Regions from separate parts of the Mycobacterium paraffinicum genome, predicted to be linked through region 1. Evidence: predicted binding sites of a transcription regulator. Region 1 holds the regulator's gene; the other holds the start of a gene.
What was found. Region 1 encodes LexA, which represses DNA repair genes until DNA is damaged. Its sites were predicted from a motif close to CGAACANNTGTTCG; they were not measured.
Positions count from the first base shown of each region.

Region 2: the regulator LexA is predicted to act here: its motif matches at 938-951, upstream of cofD (2-phospho-L-lactate transferase).

Region 1 is NZ_JACKUR010000033.1:82,039-86,587, reverse strand. It holds gene H7J89_RS23020 (PhzF family phenazine biosynthesis protein) at 1-597, shown strand, start outside; gene H7J89_RS23015 (peroxynitrite isomerase) at 606-1,088, opposite strand; gene nrdR (transcriptional regulator NrdR) at 1,127-1,591, opposite strand; gene H7J89_RS23005 (LysM peptidoglycan-binding domain-containing protein) at 1,695-2,189, opposite strand; gene lexA (transcriptional repressor LexA) at 2,480-3,178, shown strand; gene H7J89_RS22995 (LGFP repeat-containing protein) at 3,202-4,549, opposite strand, start outside.
Region 2 is NZ_JACKUR010000025.1:5,682-10,230, forward strand. It holds gene H7J89_RS14540 (metallopeptidase family protein) at 51-473, shown strand; gene H7J89_RS14545 (WhiB family transcriptional regulator) at 501-839, opposite strand; gene cofD (2-phospho-L-lactate transferase) at 1,192-2,193, shown strand; gene H7J89_RS14555 (coenzyme F420-0:L-glutamate ligase) at 2,190-3,530, shown strand; gene H7J89_RS14560 (Eco57I restriction-modification methylase domain-containing protein) at 3,541-4,549, shown strand, end outside.

The DNA.
Region 1 (4,549 bases):
GAGCCCGCCGCTCGGCAACGGCTCGCAACTCAATTGGGCTATAGCGAAACGGTTTTCGTCGACGTTCCGGCTGCCGGATCAACGACGGCGCACGCCACCATTTACACCCCGCTGATCCAGATTGCGTTCGCCGGACACCCGACCGTCGGCGCGGCGTGGTGGCTGCGTGAGAACGGAACGCCGATCAACACCCTGCAGGTGACGGCCGGCATCGTGCAGGTGAGCTATGGGGCGGAAAGCGCGGGCATCAGCGCACGTTCGGACTGGGCTCCCGAGGTCGCCCTGCACGAATTCGATTCAGCCGACGACCTTCTCGCCGCCGACCCGGGAGATTTTTCCGACGACACGGCGCATTACCTGTGGGCGTGGACCGACAGGGCCGCCGGATCGGTACGCGCCCGCGTGTTTGCCGCCAACCTCGGTGTGCCGGAAGACGAGGCGACCGGCTCGGCAGCGATGCGAATCACCGACTACCTCAGCCGCGACCTACACATCACCCAGGGCAAGGGATCGGTCATCGAGACGACGTGGAACGCCGAGGGCTGGGTGGGGGTGGCCGGGCGCGTCGTCAATGACGGTGTGACGCACCTGAACTGACGATTGGCTCAGCGCTGCCGGTGCAGCACCGCGGCGAGGTGGTGCTGTAAGGGCTGCCCGACGGCGCCCATCTGCACCGAATACGACAGCTCGTCGCCGTCGATGTGGAAGGAACGGCCGAGCGCGGTCACCTCTTTGGCGGTCGGGGTCAGCCCGACGTCCGTTGTGGACAGCGCGATTTCGATCTGGCCGCCGGCGGCCGAATACGTGCCGACCTCGATTTCGGTGATGCCGCTCGGGTGCGCCAGCACCAGCTCGACGTGACCGGGCCGCGGCACGCGCAGGTATCCGGTCTCGGCGTGCAACGGCTTGCCGTCGGGCGCCTTGGTCTTTTGCGCGTAGGCCAGAAATGGCTTACCGACGTGGGAGAAGACCACTTCTTCGAGGTAGTCGAAGGGCTGGATCGTCGGGTACTCGCCCGCGCCCTGGCCAGCCCAGGTTCCCAGGAGTGGTGCCAGTGCCTCGAGATCGGGATGCAAGTCGGTGGGCATGAAACCGAGCCTAGGCCCGGGCGGCTCGGGCCGGTCCGTCAGCTCGGTGTTGTCACCTGGCGGTGTTCGCGCAGCGCCTGGATCTCGCGTTCGAAATCGTCCGCGGACTCAAACGAGCGATATACCGACGCGAACCGCAGGTACGCCACTTCGTCGAGGTCGCGCAGCGGGCCGAGGATGGCCAGCCCGACCTCGTGGCTCGCGACCTCCGGGGAACCCGCGGCGCGCACGGTGTCCTCGACCTGCTGAGCCAGCAGGTTCAGCGCGTCGTCGTCCACCTGGCGGCCCTGGCAGGCCCGGCGGACACCGCTGATCACCTTCTCCCTGCTGAAAGGTTCGGTGACCCCGCTGCGCTTGACCACCGCGAGAACCGCGGTCTCGACTGTCGTGAAACGCCGCCCGCACTCGGGGCAGGATCGGCGGCGCCGGATGGCCTGCCCTTCATCGGTTTCCCTCGAGTCGATCACCCGGGAATCGGGATGCCGGCAGAACGGGCAATGCATGGCCGCTCCTTCGCCGCGCCGACAAACACCAGGTACCGCAGCACGAGCGTACCCGTGCGCTCACCTGCGCGGCGAATGCAGCCGGCCGCCGCGAGGGCGGTGATCAGCCGACCGGGGCGATCAGCGTTTGGCCCGCCACCAGCGTCGGTGAGTTCATGTCGTTGAGTTCGCGGATCCGGTCGGCAACCTGGCGCGCCGGCGCGTCGGGCGCCACCCGGTGAGCGACGTCTTGCAGCGACTCCCCCGCCTCGACGCGGACCACGGCCAATCGGTCGGGTACGTGAGCAGCCGAACTCCCGGCGTCGCCGTTGAGCACCTGACCGACGTTCCCGACGAGACCCAGCCACAGCGTGATCGCCCCGGCCGCCAACGCCAACCAGACTGTGGTCGCCACCGTGACGGGACGCTTGCGATGCGGCGCGGCGGACATCGCGACGCCGGTGCCGTAATAACGCGTCGGCGCGCCCGCCGGCCTCGACGGACCGGGCCGGCGGGAACGGGCCAGCCCGTCCCGGCCGTAACGAAGCCCCTGGAGCGGTCCGTTGACCGGACGCCGAGGGCTGCTGGTACGCGGCGCCAGCGTGTGGATGGTTGTCATCTGCGTTCCTCCGGTCAACTTGATTCGCTCAGCTGTTCGACTGTATCGCTCGTGTGTTCGAAATCCGAACATGTGAGCGAAGCGTGTCGCACGAGTCGAACGCTAGACCACGCCACCGACAAGTCCGTGGTCGCCAGAGCTGACATGCGGCTGAAATACCCGATCTGCCGAAGAGTTACACCTTTGTGATTAACGACTTCGGCGGGTGATTTATGCCGATGCGACGACCCGCGACACGCTAGTCGAACACATGTTTGATTCTCGGCCGCGGTGGGGTTACATTCAGTGCCATGAGCGACAGCAACGACACTTCATCGGCCCGCGCGGACGGTCGGCTGCACGCCGTGGATTCATCGCTGACCGAACGGCAACGCACGATTCTGAACGTCATTCGCGCGTCGGTCACCAGTCGCGGTTACCCGCCGAGCATCCGGGAGATCGGCGACGCCGTCGGCCTGACGTCGACCTCGTCGGTGGCTCATCAGCTGCGCACCCTGGAGCGCAAGGGATACCTGCGTCGCGACCCGAACCGCCCGCGGGCGGTCGACGTCCGCGGCGCCGATGACGAGGTGGCGGCCCGCACCACCGACGTCGCCGGCTCGGACGCCCTGCCGGAGCCGACGTTCGTTCCGGTTCTGGGGCGCATCGCGGCCGGTGGCCCCATCCTCGCCGAGGAGGCGGTCGAGGATGTCTTCCCGCTGCCGCGCGAGCTGGTCGGCGAGGGCACGCTCTTCCTGCTCAAGGTCGTCGGCGACTCCATGATCGAGGCGGCGATCTGCGACGGCGACTGGGTGGTGGTGCGCCAGCAGAACGTCGCCGACAACGGCGACATCGTCGCGGCCATGCTCGACGGGGAGGCCACCGTGAAGACGTTCAAGCGCGCCGGCGGTCAGGTATGGCTGATGCCGCACAACCCCGCGTTCGATCCCATTCCCGGCAATGACGCGACCGTGCTCGGCAAGGTCGTCACGGTGATCCGCAAGGTCTAGCCCGTCGCGGACTTCCGGCCGGCTCAGTCCGCCTTGACGAAGCCGTTGGCCTGCGCCACTTCTTCGCTGGACAACCAGATTTCGGCGAGGGTGTCGTGGTAAAGCTCGCTGCCCGGTGTGTAGTACAGCCCGAAGCGGGCGCTCGCCTTGATCGGGTATCCGTCGGGCACCTGATAGGGATCGTCGAGCGGTAGGTGGATCGTCGGGCGCCCGGCCGGGCCGGCCCCTACGGCGGTGTCCTCGTCATCCGTGGCCGCGTGCCGCCCGCTGCGCTGCTCGGATGCGGCGGCGGCCGCCGCCGCCGCGACGGCTTCCGGGGCGGCAACTTCTGGCGCGGGGGGTTCGGCGACGTCCGCCGGGACGTGCGGGACCGCAACATCCGGATACTCGCCCTCGGGAGCGGCGACGTCGGGGCCACCGGTGCCGAACTCGGGGGCCGGGGGCGTTGGCGCTTCGGCGACGTCGAGGTATTCGGCCTCCACATAGTCATCGTCCGCGCGGGCGGCGTCCGCGTAGGCGGACTCCCGCTCGTCGTCGGCGTACTCGACCTCGGCGTAATCCTCGTCCGCGTAATCCCCGTCGGCGTAATCCCCGTCGGCGTAATCGGATTCGGCGTATTCAGTCTCCGTCTCGGGGTAGCCGGCCTCCGACAGCGCCGCCGGCGAGACCGCGGAGAAGGAGTCGGTGTCCACCGCGTCGGGGTCCTGCTCGAATGAATCCTCTTCGTCGCCGCCGCGCCGCCAGCTGACCCGGCCGGCCGCCTCCGGCGCTTCCGGCTGACGCGCGAAATGCTCGGTGGTGACGTCGTCGCGTTCCCACTGCCGCTCGGTGCCGGCGTCGTAACCGGCATCGAGGTCGCGGGCAGGCTCGTAGCCGGCGTCCTCGCGTATGACGCGACGCCGACGCCAACCGATCGCGAGCAACCCCGCCAAGACGATCAGCACCAGCACCGGGATGGCGGCCAGCAGCCACCACCACTGCCACGTGAACTTCTTGGCGTGGGCGGGCATCGCCGAGTTGCTCGGCTGGTTCTGGCCCGACACCTGCAGGCCGGACAGCAGCGGCGCAAGGTTGGCGGGATCCGTGCTGAACGTGTTCTTCGCCCGGTTCCACGAGATCTTGCCGCCGGCGAACTGCTGGGAGACGACGTCGCCGTCGACGGACTGGTCGCCGACGGGCGCGCCCAGCTTGCCGCTCGGTCCGCGGAGCTTGTCCCACGCCGCCTTCATGGCGCCGCGCACCACGAACGCGCCGCGCTCCGACGTCCAGAAGATCACCGGTTTGTCGGCACCGGAGAACGTGACCATGCGGCTGGACGGGATGCCGCCGTCGGATTCGTTGGCGGTGGGGAAACCCAGGTCGCTGCCGGCG
Region 2 (4,549 bases), on a different contig from region 1:
GGGATCGGTCCCAGGGCCGATTCGCTTCCCATCGGTCGCGCGGCCGCGACGTGCGCGGCCCGCTGCTACCGCCGACGGTGCCCGGGTGGCGCAGCCGGGCCGAGCGATTCGACATGGCGGTGCTGGAGGCCTACGAACCCATCGAGCGGCATTGGCAGGCCCGCCTGGCCGACCTCGACGTGGCGGTCGACGAGATCCCGCGCATCGCGGCCAAGGATCCAGACAGCGTGCAGTGGCCGCCGGAGGTGATCGCCGACGGGCCGATCCCGCTGGCGCGATTGATCCCGGCCGGCGTCGACGTCCGCGGCAACGCCACGCGGGCACGAATTGTCTTGTTCCGCAAGCCGATTGAGCGACGGGCCAAGGACACCGTCGAGCTCGGTGATTTGCTGCACGAAATCTTGGTGGCCCAGGTGGCCATCTACCTCGATGTCGAGCCGTCGGTCATCGACCCGACGATCGACGACGAATGACCCTGACGTTCAGGCGCCTTCGGCGCCTTAGATGATGCCGCGCTTGAGGCGGCGGCGCTCGCGCTCGGAGAGCCCGCCCCAAATGCCGAAGCGCTCGTCATGCTCCAGGGCGTACTCCAGGCACTCGTGGCGTACCTCGCACCCCAGGCAGATCTTCTTCGCCTCGCGGGTGGAGCCGCCCTTCTCCGGGAAGAACGCCTCGGGATCCGTTTGGGCACACAGCGCCCGGTCCTGCCACTGGTCCGCGACGGGCGCCGGCATCGGCTCGGGCTCGAATGCGACTGGCGCATCGGGAACCACGGTCAGGTGCGGCCGAACGGCTAGGACCGGCGCTGAGACGATGGGGGTGTGCGGCGTGCTCGCCATGACTCCTCGAAGATGTTCGTAAGACATACGGTCGTCCGCCTCCTCAGTTTGATTGGGAGAGTGAGTGGTTCCCACTTTTCTGATGTGTACCGACAATTCGAACAAGTGATCGAATCTCGGTCTGCGACACCGGAACCGGCCGGCCAACCGGGAAATGACACTGTTGTGATTAGACACGGGTTAATCTGCCGGGTCAAGCATTACGGCGCATTTCCATACCATCTCGTGACCGAATTACGGCGTTTCCGTTGTTTTGCGCATTCGGCGTGTCGATCACACCGCGCGCGACTACGCTTAAGGGCCGCGTAACGGCCCCGCCACCGCACAGTCGTCGGGCAGTACTGTCGTCCACGTGAAGGTCACCGTTCTGGTCGGTGGGGTTGGCGGCGCCCGCTTCCTGCTGGGGATTCAACAGTTGCTCGGGCTGGGACAGTTCGAAACGCAACAGCGCCCAGACGCGGGAACCGGCAACCACGAACTTAATGCAATCGTCAACATCGGCGACGACGCCTGGATTCATGGACTGCGGGTCTGCCCGGATTTGGACACCTGCATGTACACCTTAGGTGGAGGGGTAGACCCGGAGCGAGGGTGGGGTCACCGCGACGAAACCTGGCACGCCAAAGAGGAATTGGCGCGCTACGGCGTGCAGCCGGATTGGTTCGGGCTCGGCGACCGGGATATCGCCACCCACCTGGTGCGCACCCAGATGCTGGGCGCCGGCTACCCGCTCTCGCAGATCACCACGGCGCTGTGCGATCGCTGGCAACCCGGCGCCCGACTGCTGCCGGCGAGCGACGACCGCTGCGAGACGCACGTGGTGATCACCGATCCGGACGACGGCACCCGGCGGGCGATTCACTTCCAGGAGTGGTGGGTGCGCTACCGCGCCGACGTGCCCACGCACAGCTTCGCGTTCGTCGGCGCCGAAAAGGCCACCGCCACAAGTGATGCTGTCGCGGCCATCGCCGACGCCGACGTCATCCTGCTGGCGCCGTCCAACCCGGTGGTGAGCGTCGGCGCCATCCTGGCCGTCCCCGGCATCCGGGCCGCCTTGCGCTCGGCGACCGCCCCGGTCGTCGGCTACTCGCCCATCATCGGTGGAAAACCATTGCGCGGCATGGCCGATGCGTGCCTGTCGGTGATCGGGGTGGACTCCACCGCGGAGGCGGTCGGCCGGCACTACGGGGCGCGCGGTGGCACCGGGATCCTGGATTGCTGGCTGGTGCACGAGGGCGACCACGCGGACATCGACGGCGTGGCGGTGACGGCCGCGCCGCTGTTGATGACCGACCCGAAGGCGACCGCCGAGATGGTGAGCGCCGGGCTCGAACTCGCGGGCGTGCAGCCGTGACCGAACACGGCACCGGCGCGGCGATCGAGATCCTGCCCGTCCCCGGGCTGCCCGAATTCCGGCCCGGCGACGACCTGAGCGCGGCCCTGGCCGCGGCCGCGCCCTGGCTGCGCGACGGCGACGTCGTGGTGGTGACGAGCAAGGTGGTGTCCAAGTGCGAGGGCCGGCTGGTGCCGGCGCCGCAGGACGCCGAGGAGCGCGACCAACTCCGGCGCAAGCTGGTCGAGGCCGAGGCGGTGCGGGTGCTGGCGCGCAAGGGCCGCACCCTGATCACCGAGAACCGCATCGGCCTGATTCAGGCCGCCGCGGGTGTGGACGGATCCAACGTGGGCCGCGACGAACTGGCGCTGCTGCCGGTCGACCCGGACGCCAGCGCCGCGGCCCTGCGCGCCGCGCTGGCCGACCGGCTCGGCGTCGACGTCGCCGTGGTCATCACCGACACGATGGGCCGCGCCTGGCGCAACGGCCAGATCGACGCCGCGGTGGGGTCGGCCGGTCTGGCTGTGCTGCACGGCTATTCGGGGGCCGTCGACCGCCACGGCAACGAGCTGGTGGTCACCGAGATCGCGGTGGCCGACGAGGTCGCGGCGGCGGCCGACCTGGTGAAGGGCAAGTTGACCGCCATGCCGGTGGCCGTGGTGCGCGGCCTGGCGGTGGCCGACGACGGCTCGACCGCCCGGCAGCTGTTGCGGCCCGGCGAGGAAGACCTGTTCTGGCTGGGCACCGCCGAGGCCCTCGACATGGGGCGCCGGCAGGCGCAGCTGTTGCGCCGGTCGGTGCGCCGGTTCAGCGCCGAGCCGGTCGCGGCCGGGCTGATCGAAGCCGCCGTCGCCGAGGCGCTCACCGCCCCGGCCCCGCACCACACCCGACCGGTGCGGTTCGTCTGGCTGCAGACCCCCGAGGTTCGGACGCGCCTGCTGGACCGGATGAAGGACAAGTGGCGGTCGGACCTCGCCGGTGACGGCCGGCCCACCGACTCGGTGGAGCGGCGGCTGGCGCGCGGCCAGATCCTCTACGACGCACCCGAGGTCGTCGTCCCGATGCTGGTCCCCGACGGCGCGCACACGTATCCCGACCCCGCCCGCACCGACGCCGAGCACACCATGTTCACCGTCGCGGTCGGGGCGGCCGTGCAGGCCCTGCTGGTCGCGTTGGCCGTGCGGGGGGTGGGCAGCTGCTGGATCGGCTCGACGATCTTCGCCGCCGACCTGGTGCGCGCCGAGCTCAACTTGCCGGGCGATTGGGAGCCGTTGGGCGCCATCGCGATCGGCTACCCCGAGGAACCCGCCGGGCCGCGCGACGCCGCGGACGCCGGGGATTTGTTGATCCGCAAGTGATACTGGCCCCATGAAGACGTTCGCGGGCAAGGCGGCGGCGTCCGCCGACAAGGCCCGCGGCGGCTACTACACACCGGCGCCCGTCGCCCGGTTCCTGGCCCGCTGGGTGCGCGACGCCGGACCGCGCATCGTCGAACCCTCCTGCGGGGACGGTGCGATCCTGCGCGAGCTGGCCGCCCTCGGCGGGCGGGTGCGTGGCGTCGAGCTCGTCGCCGACGAGGCGGCCAAGGCACGGGAATTCGCGCCCGTCGACGCCGCGAATCTGTTCGCCTGGCTCGCCACCGCCTCGCCCGGCGGCTGGGACGGGGTCGCGGGGAACCCGCCCTACATCCGGTTCGGCAACTGGGCGTCCGAGCAGCGCGACCCCGCGCTGGAGCTGATGCGGCGCGAGGGATTGCGGCCCACCCGGCTGACCAACGCCTGGGTCCCCTTCGTGGTGGCGAGCTCGATCTTGGTGCGCGACGGCGGCCGGGTGGGCCTGGTGCTGCCCGCCGAGCTACTTCAGGTCAGCTACGCCGCACAGCTGCGCGAGTTCCTGTTGAGCCGGTTCAGTGACATCACGCTGGTGACGTTCGAGCGATTGGTGTTCGACGGCGTCCTGCAGGAGGTGGTGTTGTTCTGCGGGGTCGCCGGCCCGGGGCCCGCCCGGATCCGCACGGTCCACCTCACCGACGCCGATGCCCTCGCGCACGCGGATCTCGACGCCGACTGGGCACCCGCGCTGTTGCACGAGAACGAGAAGTGGACCAAGTACTTCCTGGACCCGGCCGCGATCCGGCTGCTGCGAATGCTCAAGGGGTCGACGACGCTGACGCGGCTCGGGTCGGTCGCCGACGTGGACGTCGGAATCGTGACGGGCCGCAACAGCTTCTTCACGTTCACCGACGCGCAGGCCCGCGAACTCGGGCTGCTGCCCCACTGCGTCCCGCTCGTCTCGCGCAGCGCGCAGTTGTCCGGGTTGGTCTACGACACCGACTGCCGGGCAAGCGATGTCGCCGCCGGGCGCCGCGGCTGGCTGC